Regions from separate parts of the Vibrio glycogenivorans genome, predicted to be linked through region 2. Evidence: riboswitches for the same ligand, from Rfam matches in the RefSeq annotation. Region 2 holds a riboswitch; the other holds the start of a gene.

Region 1 (11,760 bases), on a different contig from region 2:
TGAGGCCCGTAATATAGTAACTTGTCAATCCAGATTGAGATATTCAACACATTGAAAAAGTCAGTAACTATGTTAAGAAAAGTGTTTCCTCTTGTAGCGCTTGTTTTTGTAAGCACCACAACTGCTGCGCCTAAAATCGACCAAAAGAAACTCGGCCGCATCCATGTTTGTCACTTGAGCCCATTTAGCGATGACTTTATTGATATCGGCCTTACTAAAGCGATTGCTCAGCAAAAAACCGCCAAATTGTGTGAAGCAAAACATGGCCAGTCGAGTATGTTCTGCCGACCGGAAAAGGCTGTGTGTAAGACTGCCTCACTGCTCTAGTTTAATTTGATAGATGAACAAAATAAATCACCACAGACAGATACAGTTAGGAACATAGAGTAGCGTTGATCATCAACGCTATTTACTCGTCGGGCCAAAGGAACAGGCAACATGCAAGACAAAAGCAAATTAGTTAAAATCCAGACGATTATTGATCAAAAAACCAAACCTGCCGGCGCTTTGGGACAAATAGAAGACGTGGCGAAACAACTAGCGCTACTGGGGCACAATGACACCGTTGAACAGATTTGTGTTGAAAGTCCAGCGTTACTCGTGTTCGCAGGTGATCATGGCATTGCCGAAGAAGGGATCAGCATTGCACCGAGCATTGTGACCACACAAATGGTGCAGAACTTTATTGCGGGCGGTGCGGCCATCAACTGCTTTTGCCGCTCAAACGCTATCCCTCTCACGATTGTCGATTGTGGAATTTTGACCGACATCGACCATTGCTCGCCAAACTTTGTCAAACAGCGATTGGGCACGGTGACGAAAAACTTCGCTTACCAGGCAGCGCTTGACCCGCTGCAGCTTGCCCATGGATTAGAGTTTGGCCAAGCCATCGTTGCTCAAAAGATTGAGCAAGGGTGTAACTTGATCATGTTTGGCGAGATGGGGATCGGCAATACCAGCAGCGCCTCGGCGTTATTTGCTGCCTTGAGTGGTCTTTCGGTCCGTGACTGTGTTGGCAAAGGCACCGGCATTGATGATGCTCAACTCGAGAAAAAAGTCAGAGTAATTGAAGCGGGGGTGGCGCGAGTACAGCAAGGGACTCCAGCAGTAAAAGAAATACTGCGCCAGTTAGGCGGCTTTGAGATAGTTCAGATGGTGGGTGGATTTATCGAGGCATCTCAACGTCGCGTGCCAGTGTTAGTCGATGGCTTTATTGTATCGGTTGCGGCTTATGTTGCGGTGCAAATCCACCCTAGTGTTCGTGAGGTGCTATTGTTTGCTCATCAGTCAGATGAACACGCGCACCAAAGCGTATTAAAGTCGTTGCACGCCCAGCCACTGTTATCGCTGAACATGCGTTTAGGCGAAGGGACAGGGGCAGCGTTGGCCTATCCACTGGTGAAAGCCGCCGCAGAATTTTACAACAATATGGCAAGCTTTGAAGATGCTGGTGTGACCGTGTAACTTCAGATGGAGCAAAAGCCATCGGCACCCGGTTAGTTTCGGCTTCGGGCTCGACTTCGTGATATTTATGTCACTACCATGGCATCAGTAAGCTATTGATGGCTTGAGCTATTCTAGAAAATAGGTATATTGTCCTTCAATAGATAGATTACCAATCAGGAGCAGTCACTGTTCACCTTGGTTAAGGGAGCCCATACAAAACGGCAATGGTAATGATGCATCGAAAAACGCCTCAGGATGTCTTGAGCGTTATGCGTCAACCCACTCATCCAGAGCAGAGAATACCTGAGCTTGGAATAAAACTGTATTTAGTGGCTGAATTCGTTCAGCCTCCAGTGAATCTGGTGAAAATCCAGAACTGTACCCGCAACTGTAAGCGAAACTCGTTTCGTAAGTCAGATCCTGCTAAATACATCAGCACCAACACCAAAACTACCTGGGCGGGAGCACTCAGCGTCGTTTATCTTTCGATATCGACACCTGCCCGCATAACTTTTTTTAGGCGGACTCAGTGCATGCGCTGAGCAGAAGTAACTTGTGGGCAAACTCAAACGTTCAACATCCAATCAAGACTTACGCGGTGGTTACACCACAGGCGCGTGCGCGGCAGCGGCGGCGCGTGCGGCGGTGCGCGGCTTGATTGATGGTCAAGTTTCTCACCAAGTCAGTATTCAAATTCCCAACCGAGAGTGGGTCAATTTTACCCTTGCTCGCACCGAAATTGTGGCCAATCAAAATGCGGCGAAAGACGCGGTTGCTGCACGCTCTGAGCGCTGCAATGTTAATCGGGCCGCTATCAATTCAGTGCTGTGCGGCGTGATTAAGGATGCGGGAGACGATCCAGATTGTACCCATGGACTGGAAATACAGTGCCAAGCCCGTTTAGTCAAAGCGCCAGGTATCCACCTTAAGGGGGGCTTGGGCGTCGCCGTGGTGACCAAGCCGGGCCTTGAACTGCCCGTGGGGGAGCCAGCGATTAACCCTGTGCCACGCGCCAACATCATCGAGATGGCCCGCCTGGAATGGCTAAACGCTAGCGAATTATGGCAAGACCACTATGGCGTAGAGCTAACCATTATCGTTCCCAGCGGCAGAGTCGCTGCCAAAGAGACCATCAATGAGCGCCTTGGGTTAATCGGCGGGATATCCATCTTGGGCACTCGAGGCACAGTCAAACCTTATTCAACCTCAGCCTTTGCCGCTTCTGTGCGTCAATCTATTCAAATAGCCCAGGCAAACGGCTTGTCACATGTGGCATTGACCACAGGCAGTCGCTCGGAAAAAGCCGCTCAGCAATTGTTACCGCGTCTAGAGCCGATGGCCTTGATCCAGGCTGGGGATTTTATTGGGGTTGGATTACGGGCAGCAAAGCGTTACGGGCTTGCAAGCGTCACCTTGGTGGTAATGATCGGCAAAATGGGCAAGCTGATTTCAGGGCGAATGATGACCCACGTTTCGGGCCATCGCATCGATTTCACGCGAATGGCCGTGCTAGCAGAGCAATCGGGCATGCCCAGCGAGCTTTGTCAGCAAATCGCCCAGGCCAATACCGGGCGACATGTCCTCGATTTGGTGCGCAAGCACAGCCCAGAGCATTATTTCAATCGCCTGTGCGATGAAGCCAAGGCGCACGCAAGCCACTACATAACAGATGCACTGGCCATCGATGTCGTGCTGGTCGACTTTAATGGTGAGCCGCTCGGGCGTAGTGCTTGTAGCCGTTCACATCTATAGGATTAATTTGGATCGAGTTATCGATTCTTTCACTACGGACTCACACAATGGATACTGTAAAAGCCCCCGTCAGCATGCAACAAATGACGGTGCAAGGTCATCAAATCGAAACTGATTCGTTTTCAATTATCGACCGTGAAATGGAGACGTTACACGGTGGGCATCGCTTTGAGCCAAAACAATGGCAGGTGGTGCGTCGCGCTATTCATACCACTGGCGATTTTGAATTTGCCACGCTCTATCAATTTAGTCGTGGCGCAGTCGATGCTGGGATAACGGCGCTGCAGCAGGGCTGCGCGATTGTCAGTGATGTCAGCATGATCATCAGCGGTATCAGCCCAATGCGAACTAAGGTGCATGGTAATCAAACCTACTGCTTTATAAGCGACCCAGAGGTGATCGCTAAAGCCAAGCAAACCGGAGAAACCCGCGCGATCTGGGCAATGCGCAAGGCGCGTGATCTCGGGCTATTAGATGGTGCGATTATTGGGGTTGGCAACGCACCGACCGCCTTATATGAAGTGCTGCGCATGGTCGATGCTGGGGAAATCACTCCAGCCTTGATCATTGGCATCCCGGTTGGCTTTGTCAAAGCGCAAGAGTCCAAGCAAGCGTTAATCGAGCAAAACAATGTGGATTACATTGCCAGTGTCGGTCGCAAGGGTGGCAGCTCGCTGGTGGTATCTACCATTCATGCCTTGCTCTATCAAACGGTGGAGGTGTCATGAACGCGATTGTCAATCGTCCTCAGCCCAACATCTATGTCGTAGGCGTTCCCGAGGACGGCTGCGTCAGCTTGACCAGTAAAGCGGTCAGTATCGTCAGTCAATCTCGCGTGGTTGCGGGCCATCCAAGGCACAGAGCGTGGTTTCCGCAGTTTGATGGTGTGTTTCTCGATATGACGCAAGGGTTCAGCACCTGGCTCAGTCAAGTGATTGATGAGAGCGAAGAGGGCGGTGTGGCGATTTTAGCCTCCGGAGACCCGCTATTTTTTGGTATCGGCTCGACTCTGTTAAAGCACTTACCGGCCGAAGAGCTTGGTTTTATCCCTACCTCAAGCTCTCCCCAATTGGCGTTTGCTCGCCTTGGCCTTGCGTGGCAACAGGCGCAATTTTTATCGGTGCACGGGCGAGCGCTTAACGGCATCGTGGCGAGGATGCAAACTGGCGACCTGTTTGCGATTCTGACCGACTATCAAAACACACCACAAATACTTGCTGCTCATTTGCTGCAATACGGCCAAGTGGACTGGACATTACATGTGTGTGAGCAGCTAGGGGGCATTGACGAAACCGTTCGGACATTTACCCCGCAAGAGCTTGCCCACAGCATGATAGCGTTCGATAAGCTGAACCTGGTCATTGCCCAGCGCCAGCCATCCACTGTTGGCGCGGCTCAGCGCTGGGGTGGGTGTGGACAGTTTGCATCGGACCAAGATTTTTCCAAACGCATGCCGAAAAACGGCCTGATCACCAAGCAATCGGTGCGCAACCTCGCCCTGACGCAGCTTAAAATCTCCGCCCAAGATGTGGTTTGGGACATTGGCGCAGGCTCTGGGTCGATTGCGATTGAGTCGGCCAAATTTGCCATCCAGGGGCAAGTGTTTGCGATTGAGTGTAACGCCGCCTGCTTTGAGGCGATTGAAGCCAACTGCTTCGCCCATGCGACCGACAATGTCCATTTAATAAAGCACAAAGCGCCGCAAGCGCTGGCAGAGCTTCCCGCGCCCAACGCCGTGTTTATTGGCGGATCACGCGGGCAGATGGCCGATATTCTCAATCACACATGGCAACGGCTACAACACCATGGACGGCTAGTGGTATCCGCAGTGACCGTGGATACCATAGGGGAAATTTATCACTGGGCCAAGCAGGCCAACGCGCCGTTTGAGGCTCAGCTGGTCAATGTTTCGTCGCTCAAACCCTTGGCCCATTACCACAGTTACCAAGGTGAAAACCCAATCCATCTATTCACCTTTACTAAAGCACCGTAAGCGACGTCAGTTTGACAAATCGGGGTCAACCGACCCGACATTATAAGGCTCATCAAAGCCAGGAGAAATTTCATGAGCAATACATCAAGTTGTCAATCAGGACCACAGGGGCAACTTTACGCGGTTGGCGTGGGCACGGGTGACAGTGAATTATTGACATTAAAAGCCGCGCGCCTGATCCAACAGGCCGATGTGATCGCTATTCCGGAAAAGAATAAAGGCACGGCCGATTCTTTTGCCTGGCAGATCGTCACCGGTGCCATCGCAGAGACTGACATCCCAGGCGAGCGCTGCTTTCTCCATTTTCCGATGACGCGCGACCCGTCAATTAATGTACCAGCATGGCAGGTGGCTACAGCGACTATCTACCAGTACTTACTGAGCGGCAAGTCGGTGGTGTTCATTACTGAAGGCGACCCCTCGGTGTTCAGTACATGGGCTTATATTCAAGAAGAGCTGGCAGTCCTGGCGCCGCAGATTGAGCCGGTTATTGTCCCAGGGGTTACCTCAATCACGGCCGTGCCAGCGGCGACGAAAATCCCGCTGGCCGACGGGAGAGAGCGTTTTTGTGTGGTGCCTGCCACCTATGGGATTGACTGTCTGGAAACTCTGGTCAAAGACTTCGATACCATCATGTTAATTAAAGTAGGGCGCACGATCCCAGCGCTGTCAGCCCAATTGAAAGCTCTGGGATTAGAGCATTGCGCCACTTACGTCTCACACGCCAGCTGCGATAAACAAGAGATCTACACCAATTTAGACCAGGTGCCACAGGAGCACCGTTACTTTTCGATGGTGCAACTGTCGATTCGTGAGCGCCGTGGCGTGCTGCGCGGCAAGCAGCCAGCCAAGCCAGAGTTGGTGGCTTAAGCGCGATAATGGAATACTAATATGAAAAAAATTGCGATATACGCGATTACCAAGCAAGGCGCAAAGCAGGGCCAGAGGTTAAAAAACAGCTTGCCGTTTGCCGAGCTGTTTGTCGCCCCTATAGGCTTGACGGATGACATGCACGCCACACCGCTGGTGCGGCCGCTGTCCTCCTTTATTGCCCCGCGTTTTGATCAATTTGACGCGCATATCTTTATCTGTGCCACTGGTATCGTGATGCGAACGATCGCACCACTTATCAAGGACAAGCGCACTGACCCTGCGGTGGTGTGCCTAGATGAGCAAGCCACCTTTGTCGTGTCGATGCTATCGGGCCATCGAGGCGGCGCGAATCAATTAACCCATCGGGTAGCACACATAGTCAAAGCCACTCCGGTCGTCACTACCGCGTCGGATGTGTCTGAAAACGTCTCGGCCGATATGCTGGGGGCCCGTTTTGGCTGGCAACTCGACGCCGCATGTGAGGATGCTGTGACTAAGGTGAGTGCGGCGATTGTTAATGATCAATCAGTGATCATTGCGCAGCAAACCGGAGAAAAAAATTGGTGGCAATATAACAAACGTATGCCGTCCAATATCTTGTGTCATCACACCCTTGATGGCATCGACCCGGCTGACTTTGACGCAGCGCTACTAATAACCGATCAAGCCAGGCCGAACCTCACTCAATGGCAGCAAAAGGTGGTGCTATGGCGACCAAAATCCCTAGTGATTGGGATTGGATGCGATCGTAATACCCCAATCTCGACCCTGTTAGCCGGGCTTGAGGCGTTCAGCGGCGAGTTCAACCTCTCAATCGACAGCATTAAGTCGATGACCAGTATTGACCTAAAGGCGGACGAAGTGGGGTTGCAGCAGCTTTCAAAGCTCAAACAATGGCCATTTACTACCTTTGCCCCCTCACAACTCGACAACCGTGAGGGCATCCAGAACCCATCGGAATACGTGAAAAAAGTGACAGGCAGTAACTCGGTTGCCGAGGCTGCAGCACTCGCGCTGAGCCAAACCAAGCAGTTGTTGGTGCCGAAATGGACGTTTAAAAAAGACGGCTACAACATGACTATCGCCTGTTGCCGCTTAGAGTTCGCCGAGCCGCTGGTAAAACACAAACGCAAAAACTGGTGGGGGGAGCGTCATGGAAATGCCATGCATAATACACAGCCAATTAAGGTCAATTTACACGGCAGTGAAGTGGTGGAGGGTTATCAATGTAAGCCCAAGCATGTCGATCTTGATCGTCCAATGCTGTTTCACACTCATCATGTCTTGCTGTGTGAGGGAACGCGCTGCGCCAAAGCCGGGGCAAAAAATTTAGCCCACGATCTGCGCGGCATTCTTAAAAGGCTTGGGCTTGGCGAGGGTGATAAGCGCATCAAGATCAGCCGCACTATGTGCGCGGGTGCGTGTCGCAATCGAGCCACAATGGTGATTTACCAAAGAGCGACGCCTGATGAAGGCCGTTTAACCAACCACGGGATTTGGCTGCGCGGTATTGACGAGTTCAGTGAGTCTCAATGGCGAGCGCTGTTTAAGGCGCTTGCCACCCACCAACCCCTTCGTGAGGTGATTGAGCCTCGCTATTTTGCACCATTTGAGGAAGCGAAAGCATGAAACGATTACGACACTACACTCAGGGCACGGCGATTGTATTGAGCTGTTTTGGCTCAGTCGTAGAGCAAAAAAGATACATAGAGCTGCAACGCCAAGTGCAAGCTCGTTACCCGGCTTGCGATGTTCGTTTGGCGGTGAGCTCACGTATGGTGATCAAAAAATTGGCGCAAGACGAGCAGCGTTATATGCACTTACCCGCTGTAATGGCGCAATTGGACCTGGAAGGCTATCAGCGCATTTTAGTCGTCTCATGCTACCTGTTTCCAACCGATGAGCATAAACAGGTTGAGATGATCACCGAGGGCTTCAAGCAATTTTCTTTGTCAGCCATAGAGCACACCCCAGCGATCATTCACCACACCCACAATGCCACGGCATTGCTGAGCGCCCTAAACGAACGCTTTAGCCAAGGCAGTGATGTGAACCTCTTTGTTCACCACGGTGCGCCCTATTTAGACAATGCCGGGCACCAGGCCATCACCTACTGCGACACTTTACTTGGGCAGTTGTCTGATAAAAATGTCTCTTGCTCGCTAGAGGGGGCGACGCCGTTTAATTTGGTCAAAGGCGTGTTGCGCAATTCACTGACCCAAAGTCGTAGGCCAACCGTGCGGGTTATTCCGTTGCTGCTGGTTTCTGGCAACCATTTTGTTAAAGATATGCACAGCATTAAGCAAGAACTAGAGGCGTTTTGCGATGTTGAGCTGGCGCAAAGTGACAGTGATGATGCCTTCAATCTATTGGCACTGACTGAGGTGACCGACATTATTGGTAAGCAGATCGACCAAGGCCTGATACGACTGCGAGCGCCGCAAGAGGAGAGGTCTCATGGCTAAGTTGTATCTCGTGGGTCTTGGCCCTGGTAGCCTCGATCTGATGTCCGTCAAAGCGCAGCAAGTCATCAAACAGGCTGATGTCGTGGTTGGTTACGGCCCATACGTAAAGCTCATTACTCCGCTGATTGACCAGCAGACGCTAGTGCGCACCGGTATGACTCAAGAGTGGCAACGCGCTGATGCGGCGATTGCCCATGTTCTGCAGGGTAAAAATGTGGCGCTGGTGTGCTCTGGTGATGCAGGGATGTACGCCATGGCGCCGCTGGTGTTTGAGCTGATTGCGGCGAACAACACCGCGATTGCGGTAGAAACCGTTCCGGGTATCACGGCCGCCAATGCCTGCGCCTCACTGGTAGGGGCACCGTTAGGACACGACAGCTGCACGATTTCACTGTCTGATTTGTTGACGCCGTGGGAGGTGATTACGCGGCGTATTGAAGCCGCAGCGATGGCCGATTTTGCGATTACTTTCTATAACCCGCGTTCTAAAAAGCGCCAGCAGCATATCATTGAAGCGCAGCATATCTTGCTCAAACATCGCCCGGCTGATACCCCCGTGGCGGTCGTCAATGCTGCTTATCGGCAAGAGCAGCGCGTTGAACTATCGACCTTGGCTGAGTTTACTCAGCTGGAGTTTGGCATGAACGCGGCAGTGATTGTTGGCAATGAAAGCAGCTATCGTTTTGATGATTGGATTGTGACCCCGCGAGGCTACAAAAACAAATATCGTCTTGAAGATGGCCAAGCCAAAACAGGCCAGACGCCCGGGCGCTCACTGATTGACACCTCAAAGCCTTTTGCAGCAAAGGCCCAAGCTGATAAGGAATTAGCATGACCGTCTATTTTATTGGCGCAGGACCGGGTGACCCAGATTTAATCACGGTCAAAGGTGCAAAACTGATAGAAACCTGTCCTGTGATCTTATACGCAGGGAGTCTGGTGCCCAAAGCGGTGATTGAACGCGCCAAGCCAGATGCCCAAGTGTTTAACTCGGCGAGCATGGATCTTGATGAGATCACTAAGGTGTATATTGACGCTCATGCCCAAGGGCAAGATGTGGCTCGCGTGCAAACCGGGGATCTGTCAATCTATTCATCACTCGCCGAGCAAACGCGTCGCCTAGATGATTTGGCTATCGACTACCAAGTGATCCCCGGCGTATCGTCGTTTCAGGCTTCGGCGGCCGCGCTAAAGCAAGAGTTGACGCTACCAGAGGAGTGTCAAACCATCATTCTGTCTCGCGCCTCGGGGCGCACGCCTGTGCCGGACAAAGAAACCCTCAAATCACTCGCCAGCCATGAAGCCACGCTGTGCCTGTTTTTGAGTGCCACCTTGATCCGTAAAGTCGTGCGTGAGTTGAGTGAGGTGTACCCACAAAACTGGCCGGTGTGTGTGGTCGAGAAAGCCTCACACCCAGAGCAGCGTATCCTGCGTGGCACCCTGGCAGACATCGCCGATAAAATGCATGCTGCTAATATTCGCTCTACCGCGATGATCATTGTCAGCAAGGTGTTTGCGATTGATGATTTCGTCGATTCTAAGCTGTATGACCCGAGCTTCTCTCATGCTTGCCGTAAGGCAAAAGTGGTGGAATCGAATGAGGCCTAAAGGAGTGACGATGAGCCGAGATAAGCTACTGTTGATGGGAACTGCCTTAGTTAGCCTTGGTGACGTTGTCACTAAGGTGAAAGGCTCACAATGCGAGTCGTCAGATGCTACTTGAACTTGGTACTTATTGGCTCAGTAGCGCCTTATCGTTACTCCTCGCGCTGCTTTTGGATCGCTGGTTAGGCGAGCCCAACCGGTTCCACCCTTTAGTGGGGTTTGGTTGGTTAGCCAATCAGATTGAGCGCAGGATAAGAAGCCTAAATCCCAATCCTTCATCATCTGCGCTGAGGCTGCAAGGGGGGATCGCATGGCTACTGGCGGTAGTGCCCATCACGGCGACAGTGGCAACCTTGACTGTGGTTGCGAGTCAAATCTCGATGTTACTGTTTTTTGTACTCAATACCTCTGTCTTGTATCTCACTATTGGTGGCCGCAGCTTAGTTGAGCATGCTGAGCGTATTTATCAGCCATTGGTGATGGGTGATATAGAGCAGGCACGTTTTGCGGTGTCGATGATCGTCAGTCGCAACACTGAGCGGATGGGCGAATATGACATTGCCTCAGCCGCCATTGAATCAGTGCTGGAAAATGGCAACGATGCTGTGTTTGCGCCGTTGTTTTGGTTTGCGCTACTTGGCGCGCCGGGAGCCGTCGCACTTCGTTTGTCCAATACCCTTGATGCGATGTGGGGCTACAAAAATCAGCGCTACCGCGATTTTGGTTTTTTCAGCGCCAAGCTGGACGATGTACTTGGCTATGTGCCTGCGCGCATTACCGCTGTGGTGTATGCACTCCAAGGACAGTCGAGAGCGGCACTGCACTGCTGGCGAACCCAAGCCAAGTCCTGCGCAAGCCCTAATGGTGGTGTGGTGATGACGGCGGGCGCGGGCGCACTGGGCATAACTATTGGCGGCCCGACCTATTACGACGGTGTTCTGCACGATAAAAAACCGATGGGGGTGGGAAAGCTTGCCCAAGCAGAGGCAATCAAAAAAGCCAACGCACTGGTGACATCAGGTAGCTTTGGCCTAGCGATTGTCTGGCTGTTGGTCTGTATCGGTTGCTACACACTGATCACGAGTTAAAAGGAAACGGTATGATTCATCACGGCGGTAAACTTCTCAACGCCATCGCCCAGTATGGGGGCAATCAAGAGACATGGGTGGACCTATCCACTGGGGTAAGTCCTTTTACTTATCCGATTCCAGACATTCCAGCACAGGTGTGGAACCGTCTGCCGCAAGAGCATGATGGATTAGAGACCGTCGCGCAGCGTTATTACGGTGCGGCTATTGAGCCGCTTGCGGTGGCGGGCTCTCAGGCGGCAATTATGTTACTGCCTGCCACACTCAGCGATGCTTTGGGTAGATGTGGGCGCGTATGCTTGCCCGCGGTGGGTTATAAAGAACATCAGCATGCGTGGCAGAGCTTTCAAGCTGATGGTCAGCGTTGGAGCGTAGAGTTTTATCATCAGTTCCCGACACCAGAGCAAATCGCCGCGTGTGATGTGGTGGTGCTGATCAATCCCAATAATCCGACCGGTGACGTGTGCAGCGCACTGCAATTACAAGGGTTGCAAGCGAGTTTGAGTCAGCGCGGTGGTTATTTGGTGATTGATGAAGC
Region 2 (11,760 bases):
TGGGTCGCTGAGTGGATATTTGCTGTTACAGATGCCAGCGATGCGATTAAGCATTATGGAGCCCAGTACTTTACCATCCGAGCCTGGAGTGCTCCGGCGGCCATGGTCAACTATGTCCTGTTAGGTTGGCTGCTCGGTAGTCAAGATGCCCGCTCACCAATGTGGATGGTGATCATTACGAACCTAGTCAATATTGCATTGGATGTTCTGTTCGTCCTAGGTCTTGGCTGGAAAGTCGAGGGGGCAGCGCTGGCCTCGGTGATGGCAGACTATTCGGGTATGGCTTTTGGTTTATGGTGCGTGACTCGACGCTGGCGAGGACAAGGACTGCCTAGTCCAGTGATGTTGCTGTCGGAAGTGACGAGTAACCTAGGGCGCTTTGTGCGTCTGAATCGTGATATTTTTCTGCGCTCTTTGTGCTTGCAGGTCACGTTGAGCTTTATGACCTTTCAAGCCTCCAGTTATGGCGACAATATCGTGGCAGCCAACGCGGTTTTGATGAGCTTTGTCATGTTGATCTCTTATGGTATGGATGGTTTAGCCTATGCAATGGAAGCCATGGTCGGTAAAGCGGTAGGCGCGCGTGATCGAGCCGATTTAAAGCAAACGATAGGTGTAACCTTCTTCTGGGGCGTGGTGATCTGCTCGCTGCTCAGTCTTGTGTTTGCCTTGTTTGGTACTGAACTGATTGCGTTAATTACCGATATTGAAGCAGTACAGCGACAAGCAGCTCAGTACTTACCGTGGCTTGTGGCTATGCCACTAGTTTCTTTGTGGGCATACCTGTTCGATGGGCTATTTATTGGTGCAACTAAGGGGCGTGAGATGCGTAACGGCATGTTTCTCGCCACGTTGAGCTTCTTTACGGTTTTTGCTGCGCTAAGCCATTTAGAAAACCATGCCCTTTGGCTATCGATGATGGTCTTTATGGCCGTGCGAGGACTGGGGCTAGCCGGGCTATTCGTCTACCAATGGCGTAGAAAGGTCTTTTTAGCTTAGTTTTGCAACAGGGAGGCTAGTTCCTCCCTGTCATTTACCGATAACAACCAGCCTAGAATAACCTTGTTAGAACAAGCGATTTAAGCCGTTGAGCGCAGCGACACGATAAGCTTCTGCCATCGTAGGATAGTTGAAGGTCGTGTTAACAAAGTACTCGATCGTATTGGCTTCGCCTTTTTGCTCCATGATCGCTTGGCCGATATGAATGATCTCTGCCGCACGCTCACCAAAGCAGTGGATCCCCAAGATCTCCTTGGTTTCGCGATGAAATAGGATCTTAAGGCTACCAATGTCCTTTCCGGCAATCTGTGCCCGAGCGAGGTGCTTGAATGAGGAACGACCCACTTCATACGGGACTTTAGCCGCTGTTAGCTCTTGCTCGGTTTTACCGACCGAACTGATCTCAGGGATGGTATAGATGCCGGTTGGGATATCTTCGATCAGATTGCCCTCGGCCTGTCCCTTGGTGATCGCCTGAGCCACAAAGCGCCCTTGATCATAAGCTGCACTGGCAAGACTGGGGTAACCAATCACGTCACCGACGGCGTAAACATGGCCGATTTCGGTTTGGTAATTGCCATTTACCGCCAGTTGTCCTCGAGAGTCTGGAGTCAATCCTACCAAATCAAGGTTAAGCTTATCCGTATTACCCGTTCGACCATTGGCGTAGAGAATACAGTCGGCCTTCATTTTTTTACCCGATTTTAGGTGAACAATGACACCGTCCTCTGTTCCCTCGATTTTATCAAACGTCTCATCATTGCGGATCACCACGCCGCTATTCCAGAAGTGGTAGGAGAGCGCATCAGAGGTTTCATTATCTAAAAATGCTAGCAGCCGGTCGCGGGTATTAATGAGATCCGTTTTTACGCCCAGTCCGCGGAAAATCGAAGCGTACTCACAGCCGATAACGCCGGCCCCATAGATGATGATATGTCGCGGGTCATGCTCTAGGCGTAAGATCGAGTCGCTGTCGTAAATACGTGGGTGGTTAAAGTCAACGCTGTTTGGTTGGTAGGGGCGTGAGCCTGTCGCAATCACGAATCGGTCTGCACTGTACTCCTCAACGCTGCCATCTTGCTTGAGGACTTCAACAGTATGACTGCTATTAAAGCGTGCGCTACCAAAGATCAGCGTGCACTGGTTGCGGTCATAAAAACCTTGGCGCAGGCGGGTCTGTTTGTCGACCACGGTTTTGGCATGATTGAGGATGTTGGAAAAGGTACTGTGCAGGCTAGTATTGTTGTGACAAAACAGAGGGTTGCTGTTGAACTCAATAATTCGGCTAACCGCATGGCGTAGCGCCTTGGAGGGAATCGTGCCCCAGTGAGTGCACCCCCCACCGACACTGCTTTCTTTCTCAATCACCCCAACCTTGAGCCCCGCCTTGGTCAGGCCCATTGCTGCCCCCTCTCCCCCGGGGCCACTACCGATCACAATTACATCAAAATGGTTGCTGTGTGCCATACTCTATCCTTGTTTGTACGGTTAACGTTCTGATAGCGCAATATTAACTCAGATTGCAGTTCGCTGCAGGTATTGGCTTGGACAGGTTGGATAGGATCACGCATAAAGTCCAAGTCGGGTACTTAAGCTCAGCTTGAGATCCATGTATAGTGTTGACGAGAGTGAAAACAAGGTATGTAGAGATATGAAACCTAACGGGATCCGTGCCCAGCAGAAAGAGAAAACCCGCCGCTCATTGATTGATGCTGCGTTCCGCCAGTTGAGTACTGATCGAAGTTTTTCCAACTTGAGCCTACGTGAGGTAGCTCGGGAAGCCAGTATCGCCCCTACCTCGTTTTATCGCCACTTCAAGGATATGGATGAACTGGGTTTGACTATGGTTGATGAGGGAGGCTTACTTCTTCGTCAATTAATGCGCCAAGCACGCCAACGAATCGTAAAAGAGGGCAGTGTGATCCGCACCTCGGTTGAGACCTTTATGGAGTTTATCGAGTCGAGCCCGAACGTTTTTCGCCTGCTTTTGCGCGAGCGCTCCGGCACCTCTTGTGAATTTCGTGCGGCGGTCGCGCGCGAGATCCAGCATTTTGTGGCAGAGTTAACCGAATACTTAATAGGTTCAGGGATGACCCGTGAAGAGGCATTTGCCCAAGCGGAAGCATCGGTGATCCTAGTCTTCAGCTCTGGTGCCGAGGCACTGGACAAGACCAAAGATGAGCGCGATGAGCTAGCAGAGCGCCTGATCATTCAGCTCAGAATGGTCGCTAAGGGTGCACACTGGTACCGCAAAGAGCGTGAACGAAGCAAAAACAGAGGTGATTATAAATAATGGATACTACAACACCATCCCCACAGCCTTGTGAAAAGAAACCACTGATCCTGGCCCTCATTGCAGGTTTGTGTGGTGATGCAATTTTGTCTTGGATGACGATAAGCGCGGTCTCATTCTCAATCTTTCCATGGATTGCGATGGTACTGGCCGTGCAAGCACTGTATCAAGACTATTTAGACAAGCCGATTTCCGAGGATTTACCACTCGTCGGACTGGCGTGTTTCTTGGTGGGGGGCTTTGGTCACTCTGCGTTTATCAAGGCTCAGTACCCAGAGGCTGGCTCAAACTTCTTTTCCATCATTATCCTAATGGCTCTGCTGTTCTGGCTCGGGCGTAAGCTTGGCTATATTGGTACGACAAAGGGTGGTGACGAAGACACTGCCTAGTATCAGCTTATTGGAGCAATACCCAAGCCCTTGAACTCATCAAGGGCTTTTTTTATCTCATTAAGCCAACCTTGATCTTCCTGCTCAATAGCAGCGCGCCTTTGGTGCCTTGAAAGTGAATTAGTTTTGAGCGAGTAAACGATTGCATTTGACTGTTTTGGTCATTAAGTCACCGGTTGGGTTCGGTTCATCAACTTTTACATTTGTTTAACCTAACTTGTCTAATGTAACAAATGACTTTCTGAAAGTTACATAATGAATTTAAAGTAATGTAAAGATCTAGTACAGAAAAGGTGTGCTCAAGGAGGATGAACATCACAACTTGTATTTGAAATGTTTCTGGCTTGAGATTGTCTTGTTTTTGTCATGTTTATAAACAAAAAGCGTCATTGAGCAGAAATATTTATGTCATGTAGCCTCATCAGTATGCGCCGAGAATTACTTAAGAGGTGAATATGTACTCGCGCAATACGAAACTGAAAAAAGTGGCGGCAATGGTAACCCTAGCGTTACTCGCTGGCTGTAACTCTTCTGAAGATAAACCATCATCAGAACTTCCAGAAACTCCGGTTCAGCCTCTTCCAGGCCGATGGATGACCGGCGATCTTCATGTCCACACATCAGTTTCAGCAGATGCGCGTGATTATATGTTGGATGTTTTCTACCATGCTTTTGATGAGTTTGAATTAGATTTTGTTTTTCTTTCAAACCACCTGCGCGATGATAGCCAAGATTGGGCTGATAATAACATTGGCGGTATTCTGTATAGCGAAGCGATGAAACGCTACGAATGGCCAGAAATTAATTACCTAACAAATAACTTGTATGACGACAAAATTGTGTTCACAACCTATGAATGGGATATGCCTGCTCATGAACACTTTAATATCGCTATTTTTAGCCGTGATGGTGCTCAGTCACATGAGGTCTACGAGGCAGCGAAGCTGTTTGAGTACAAGTTCAGTCACAAGAACAACACGGACAAGTTTGACCCTCAGGATCTTGCTAAGTGGGAGCGTATGGGAATTGAGCGCTACAACGGTGAGTCTCATGACGATCGGGAAGGTAAACACCAGGACGCGATTAAAGCGTTTGAGTGGATGCAAGAACATTATGCCGAGCTAAGCTACGGTATGCTCAACCATCCTCTGCGCTACAAGAAGAGTTACACACTGGATGAAATCCGTGATCTTCATAATGCTGCACCCGATGTGTTCTTCCTAGTTGAAGGCATGGTCGGCGGACAATTTAATAATAATCGTGGTGATTACAATATCGGCCATGCCCCTGATCACCCAGATGCAACTGCGGGTCTATACGGCGGTGTCGATCCTGTTGTTGCAGAAGTTGGCGGCTGGTGGGATGCCATGCTCAGTGAGGGGCGTAAAATCTGGAACGTAGCCAACTCAGACCATCACTTCAAGATTCGTGAGCCTTACACGTCGAGTTACTACCCTGGTGAGTACTCGAAAACCTACACTTATGTGCAAGGTGATAATGATTTAGCAGTACTTGAAGGGTTGCGCTCAGGTCAAGTATGGGCAACCTACGGTGACTTGATTAATGAATTAGACTTCACAGTGACCACCAATGGGCAGACTGCACATATGGGGCAAGAAGCGTTTGTATCAGCCGGCGATAAAGTTACGATTTCAATTCGCTTCAAGAGTCCTGAGTTTAATAACTTGGAAACAAGAGCGGGTAACAGCATGTTTGGTACCAACCCTAATCCAGGAGTGCACCATGTGGATATCATCTCTGGTGGTATTACAGGTATGATTATGCCTGATGACGAAGGGTATGATTCGGCTGATAACTCGGATGCTAAAGTTGTTGCTACCTTTACCGCTGATGATTGGCATGTAGATAAAGATGGCTACTACGCAATGACTTATTCATTTGAGGCTGAGCGTGACGAGTATTATCGTTTGCGTGGGACAGCACAAGATTATGACGTCCCTGGTTTCGTTGAAAACGGAGAACCTTTGCGTTGGGAAGGTATTGATAGAATTGAAGGTGAGTCCGCTGAAGCGTACCGCGATCGCTTTAATCACGCTATATACAGCGATATTTGGTTCTACTCTAATCCAGTCTATATCACACTAAAGAGCCCACGTGATTAATCACTAACTCTAGTGCGATAAAGAAATATTCCTCAGAGACATGGCTATGGTCGTAGCCATGTTTAGGTAGTGACTTCAGGAGACCTTATGTTACGTCTACTCGCTGTACTTGTTTGCACTATTTCCCTTCAAGCGGTTGCCTGTTTAGATGAACGTTTTCATCAGGGTTTTGGTGGCCCCAAAGGCATGCCTGGGGGCACGAGCCTACAGTCCCCAGATTTTGTTCAATCCGATAATGGGTTAGCGGAGTTCACCATTGATGTTCTAACCGATCAACAGATTGAAGATTTGGCGATTAAGCTAATGCCAAACCCGCGAGTTAAGCTTGCAGGTAAGGGAGAGATGTTAATTGAGGGCTCTCTGTCTCACACAGTTTTGGCTCAAGTAGAAAATGGTGCCCGAGGGGCAATTCGCTTGATGGTCACAGGTACCATTGATGGTGAGGAGTTTCTTGAGAATCGCTTTGTCATGGTGATGTAGACTTACAGTACTTAGATATAAAAAAACCGCCTATTGGCGGTTTTTTTATTTTATCACGTATTACTTGCGCTCTAGCATCACACCCGCTTCCATGTGGTGGGTATATGGGAACTGGTCAAATAGCGCAAAGCGAGTGATCTTATGGGTCTCACCTAAGATCTCAAGGTTCTGTTTCAGGGTTTCTGGGTTACAAGAGATATATAGGATGCGCTCATAACCCTGTACCATCTTACAGGTGTCTTCATCCATACCGGCGCGTGGCGGATCAACAAAGATTGTGTTGCAGTTGTAGCTCTTGAGATCAACACCGGCGTCTTTGAGACGACGGAATTCGCGTTGGCCTTCCATTGCTTGAGTAAACTCTTCTGCCGACATACGGATGATTTGTACGTTGTCGATGTTATTCGCCGCAATGTTGTATTGCGCTGAGTCAACCGATGGCTTTGCCAGCTCGGTCGCCAATACACGCTCAAAGTTTTGCGCCAGCGCCAGTGAGAAGTTGCCGTTGCCGCAGTAAAGCTCAAGCAGATCGCCTTGGCTATTGCGGGTGCAATCAACGGCCCACTCAAGCATTTTTTCAGCGACCTTACCATTTGGCTGGGTAAAGCTGTTTTCAACTTGCTGGTAGATGTAGCTATCACCGTGGACATTGAGCTTTTCAACCACAAAGTCTTGGTCTAAGACAATCTTCATCTTACGTGCGCGACCAATTAGATTGAGGTTAAAGCCTTCATCATTCAAACGCTGTTTTAGCGTCTTAGCTTGCTCAATCCATGCCTCATCTAGCTGACGGTGGTATAGAAGCGATACCAAGATCTCGCCACTCAGGGTTGAGAGGAAGTCTACTTGGAACAGCTTACGACGAAGGGTGTCGTTGTCTTTCATTGCATCCATCAGCATTGGCATCAAATCATTGATCAGTCGGCTCGCGGCAGGGAACTGATCGACACGGTATTTCTCACGCGTTTGCTGATTGAACATGATGTAGTAAAGGTCTTCACCCTCATGCCAAACTCGAAACTCTGCACGCATACGGTAATGCTGTTCAGGAGACTCAAACACTTCCAGCTCTGGAGCGCCAAATTCAGTAAACATCTCGGTGAGACGAGTTACTTTTTCACTTAGCTGCTGCTGGTAGGTTTGTGGGTTTACTTCAAGAGAGGCCATGGTGTTACCTTATAGGGTGCGTTTTTCAAACAGAGCGCAGATTTTATTCAATCAAATGATGATGTCCAGCTTCGATGCAAAATAATCGTATGTTTTCACGCCAGGAGTGAACGTTGCCTACCTGCGATTAAATAACGCTCAAGTTCTGGACATTCCACAGGTTGCACAATACTATGCTCCCCGAGCTGGTGGCTTGTATCTAGTATAGAAGCCTTAAAAGGGAATCTGGTGAGAATCCAGAACTGACGCGCAGCGGTAAGAGAGAACGAACTCCCATCAAGACACTGCACTTTAGGATAAGTGTGGGAAGTCGGGAAAGTAGGCTTTAGCTCTTAAGTCCGAATACCTGCCAGTAGCTAGGCGTCACGATATGCCTAGTAGGATTTACGCGTTTTAGGAAAAATAAATGAACCATACAATTTTAGCGATTACAGTAGTATCGCTCTTTTCGCACGCCTCGCTTTTATCTGCCCAAGAAGTTGATGAAACAATGGTAATTACAGCTAACCGTGTAGAGCAAGGCCTCGAACAAGTAATTGCCCCAATATCTGTTGTAACAAGACAAGAAATAGAAGCTTATCAAGCCAAGTCTCTAACGGATGTGCTGCGTCGCCTACCTGGCGTCGAGGTGACGTCTAATGGTGGTTTTGGCCAGACATCCTCAGTTTTCATTCGTGGAGCATCATCTAATCAAACATTGGTTCTTGTTGATGGTATTCGTTTCAACAACTCTATCACAGCGGGTATCAACTTTAATCGCATACCTCTTGCTCAAGTTGAACGAATTGAGGTTGTCCGTGGTGGTGCGTCTGCAGCATATGGCTCTGATGCGATAGGTGGAGTTATCAACATTATCACTCAAGCGCGGGCTGGCGAAGAAGGGACGCAACTCAATATTGGTGCTGGTAGTCGAGGGTATAAAGAGGGAAATGCAGTCGTTAATACTGCCGTTGGAGATAACGGTCAGCTTAAACTGGCTGTTGGGTTTCAGCAGGATGATGGGTATAACGTTAACCCTGTTGCTGGCGAAAACGATGGTGACAAGCATGGCTTTGATAATCAGCAGTTTATGGTTAATTATGAGCACAGCTTTAATCAACGGTGGTCAGCATTAGGATCGCTTCGTTGGTTTGATAGCACAGCCCAATACAATAATTGTGATTTTGATTATACAACTTTCCTTTGCAATTATTATGTTGCAGACGGCCGTTCAGAAACTACAAGTTATAGCGCAAAGGTTCAGTATAAAGGGGACCAATTGCGTTCGTACCTAACCCTTAATTATCAAACTGAACAGTTAGAGGACACAATTCAAGGGAATCGAGTCATCTCGAAACTGGATATTGAGCAAACGAATGTTCAATGGGTAAATGACTTAGCTTTAACAGAGGAAGTATCAACCGTCGCAGGTATTGACTGGCGAAAAGAAAGGCTAGGGGATGATGCAATTTCATGGGGGGGGCCTGATAGTGCGGCAGGTGAAGAGCGGAATAGCTTCGGTGCTTATATTAGCCCAACCTATACAAAGGGTGACTTCGTAGTTCAGGCTGCAGGCCGGTATGATCGCCATGATACTTATGACGACTATACAACATGGATGGTCGGTTCAGCTTATCGAATAAATGAGATCTATCGTGTATCTGCTCGGTACAATACGTCATTTAAGGCCCCTTCATTTAAAGATCTAGCATCGAATCCAGACCTGAAGCCTGAAGAAGCGCGTAGTGCAGAGATAGGGTTAGAGGCTGTTTATGACCTTGCATATATCAACTTGACCGCTTACCAAAGTGAGATTGACAACCTGCAGCTCTGGTATGTCGACAATACACACCCATCAGGAGGTTATTTGGCTAATGTCGATGCCGATATCAAAGGGATAGAGCTGGAGTTGGGCTTTGCAACGGGCCTTGTCAACCACTCTGTAATAGCAGAACTAAAAGATCATAAAGACACTCAAGGTGAACACTTAGCTCGACGAGCTAGAGAAAATTACAAGTGGATCAGTGACATTGAGTTGGGGCAGTGGCAACTATCCTCCTCATATATCTTTACAGGGTCTCGCCCTGACCTACCTGTAAATTCAGCTACTACACCTGAGGTCACTTTACCAAGTTATAGCCTTTGGGACCTGGCGGTAACTTACTGGGTAACCAACGAGTTAAAAGTAAGTGGGCGAGTAGATAATGTACTTGATAAACAATACGAAACCTCTGGTGGCTATCCTGCCCCAGAACGAGCGTATTATTTCAATGCATCTTACCAATTCTGAGTCCTTCAAGCCGCCTTCGGGCGGTTTTTTATGCTAATTGGAAACCAGTATGAAAAAAAACGCCATAATAAGTTGGTCAAGCGGTAAAGATGCTGCCCTAGTATTAGAGCGTCTAATCGAAAGTACCGAATATGAAGTTGTAGGACTGTTCACCACTCATGTAAAGGACACGGTTCCTTTTCAAGCTACACCAATAGAAGTTGTCCAAGCACAAGCGGATTCAATCGGTTTACCACTCATATCGATCGGACTGGAGCAAGCCTTCCCTCCCAACGAGCAATATCAGGCCAGCATTATAAAGGCGCTAAGAGCGAGCGGCTTGCCAATCGATGCCGTCGCTTTTGGCGATATGTTCTGCAATGGCATTGCCGAGTATCGTAGAAGCTACATTGAACCTGCAGGTTGGGAATGTGTCCTTCCTCTGTTGGAGCAGCCAAGTAGTTTATTGGCAGAGGAGATAATCGCTCGAGGAATAGAGACAGAGATCATCACCGTAGACAGCCAACAACTCTCACCAGAATATTGTGGCAAGAACTATGACCACAATTTGCTTGCGAGCTTACCCAGTGGCGTTGACCCCTGTGGTGAAGATGGCGAGTTTCACACCCTAGTGACAAATGCGCCAAGCTTTAGAAATAAGCTACGCATTGAACGACAATCCATAGTCAACGATGGTCGCTTCTATTCGCTGTGCTACAAGTATATTGCTTAATTTTTGTTAGCCAGTATCATCAGCGTGTTTTTTAGTTAGGGTAATTGGCAGTGACAGAGTATACGCAACCATCAGTAATGATCTTCGACTCAGGTGTCGGTGGTCTCTCTGTGTTTGATGAGATCCAGCAGCAATTACCTCAACTAAATTACTACTATCTATTCGACAATGAGGCTTATCCCTATGGCGAGCTAGAGCATGACACTCTATTGCGTCGAGTCTCGTCATTAATCACTCAGTTTGTTGCCAAGCATCAGATTGATTTGGTCGTCATTGCGTGTAATACCGCAAGCACAGTTGTACTGCCGACCTTAAGAGAAAAGTTATCAGTACCAGTTGTTGGAGTCGTGCCGGCAATTAAACCCGCTTCAGCGTTGGCTAATAAAGCGGTGGGCTTGATCGCAACTCCTGCTACGGTCGAGCGTTCCTATACCCAAGACCTTATCCGTAACTACTCACCAGATACGCCAGTAAAGCTACTTGGTTCCACTCGCCTCGTAGAAATGGCAGAGCGTAAGTTACGTAATCAGTTGGTAGAGACCAGTGAATTAGCCCATATCCTCAAGTCTCTTATCGGTGAAGTGGATGTGGCGGTGCTAGGTTGTACTCACTTTCCACTACTAAAAGATGAAATACAGCAGGTGCTGGGCAAGGAAGTGGTGCTGGTGGATTCTGGGGCTGCGATAGCGCGTAGAGTAAAGCAGCTATTAAATGCTCAGCGAATAGATGATTACCGAGGAGAGCGTCAGATATTCTCTAGTGCACCTCCGATGATGCAAGAGGCACTAGAGAATACGCTAACAAGATGGGGCTTCAAAACTATTCAGAATTCTCAGATTGTGATTTAGGCTCATTCGCGACTCTGACCTTGAGAGTGCGATCCATGTAGACATACTCGTTTAGCTTGCTAATCATATGCTCCGCATCAGCGGTTTCAACGACAACAAAACCAAACCCTCTGCGCTTACGTGTGCGCTTGTCCTTCATTAAACGAACGTTCTCTACATACCCATACTCTGCAAACAAGTCGCGGACATTTCCTTCGTTGGCTTTATAGGGCAGGTTGCCAACATAGAGAGTAGTGGTGTTGATATCCTCTTCTTCATCTTCCCCATCTTTAGAAGACAAAAAGAAGTTAGCCAACAGGGCAGTGACGAAAACACCAAGTAAAAATGCAATGCTGGGGGTAACAGAGATCCAACTACACAACACTCCACCGACCACAGCGATACCGATTAGAGAAAAATAAAACTTATTTGAATTCATAATTGATTAACTTCGGTCAATAAAACAAACAAATAAAACATAAATTAAACATTTCGATATTA

The links. Region 2 has a riboswitch for cobalamin ahead of ACSTTG_RS22450 (TonB-dependent receptor domain-containing protein). Riboswitches for the same ligand answer to the same signal wherever they lie in the genome.
Region 1: it holds a riboswitch for cobalamin, as region 2 does, so the genes downstream of both, ACSTTG_RS14070 (cobalt-precorrin-5B (C(1))-methyltransferase) here and ACSTTG_RS22450 (TonB-dependent receptor domain-containing protein) in region 2, are expected to answer to the same signal.

What each region holds. Positions count from the first base shown of each region.
Region 1 is NZ_JBPVIS010000006.1:308,946-320,705, forward strand. Features, by position in the region: gene ACSTTG_RS14060 (hypothetical protein) at 70-327, shown strand; gene cobT (nicotinate-nucleotide--dimethylbenzimidazole phosphoribosyltransferase) at 439-1,464, shown strand; cobalamin riboswitch at 1,757-1,888, shown strand; gene ACSTTG_RS14070 (cobalt-precorrin-5B (C(1))-methyltransferase) at 2,002-3,198, shown strand; gene ACSTTG_RS14075 (precorrin-8X methylmutase) at 3,246-3,926, shown strand; gene cbiE (precorrin-6y C5,15-methyltransferase (decarboxylating) subunit CbiE) at 3,923-5,191, shown strand; gene cobI (precorrin-2 C(20)-methyltransferase) at 5,264-6,061, shown strand; gene ACSTTG_RS14090 (cobalamin biosynthesis protein) at 6,083-7,693, shown strand; gene ACSTTG_RS14095 (sirohydrochlorin cobaltochelatase) at 7,690-8,529, shown strand; gene cobJ (precorrin-3B C(17)-methyltransferase) at 8,522-9,364, shown strand; gene cobM (precorrin-4 C(11)-methyltransferase) at 9,361-10,137, shown strand; gene cbiB (adenosylcobinamide-phosphate synthase CbiB) at 10,242-11,222, shown strand; gene cobD (threonine-phosphate decarboxylase CobD) at 11,234-11,760, shown strand, end outside.
Region 2 is NZ_JBPVIS010000020.1:581-12,340, reverse strand. Features, by position in the region: gene dinF (MATE family efflux transporter DinF) at 1-999, shown strand, start outside; gene sthA (Si-specific NAD(P)(+) transhydrogenase) at 1,066-2,466, opposite strand; gene fabR (HTH-type transcriptional repressor FabR) at 2,651-3,292, shown strand; gene ACSTTG_RS22470 (YijD family membrane protein) at 3,292-3,681, shown strand; gene ACSTTG_RS22465 (CehA/McbA family metallohydrolase domain-containing protein) at 4,137-5,804, shown strand; gene ACSTTG_RS22460 (hypothetical protein) at 5,892-6,284, shown strand; gene trmA (tRNA (uridine(54)-C5)-methyltransferase TrmA) at 6,345-7,451, opposite strand; cobalamin riboswitch at 7,621-7,819, shown strand; gene ACSTTG_RS22450 (TonB-dependent receptor domain-containing protein) at 7,858-9,720, shown strand; gene ACSTTG_RS22445 (Dph6-related ATP pyrophosphatase) at 9,770-10,432, shown strand; gene murI (glutamate racemase) at 10,510-11,280, shown strand; gene ACSTTG_RS22435 (RNA recognition motif domain-containing protein) at 11,252-11,698, opposite strand.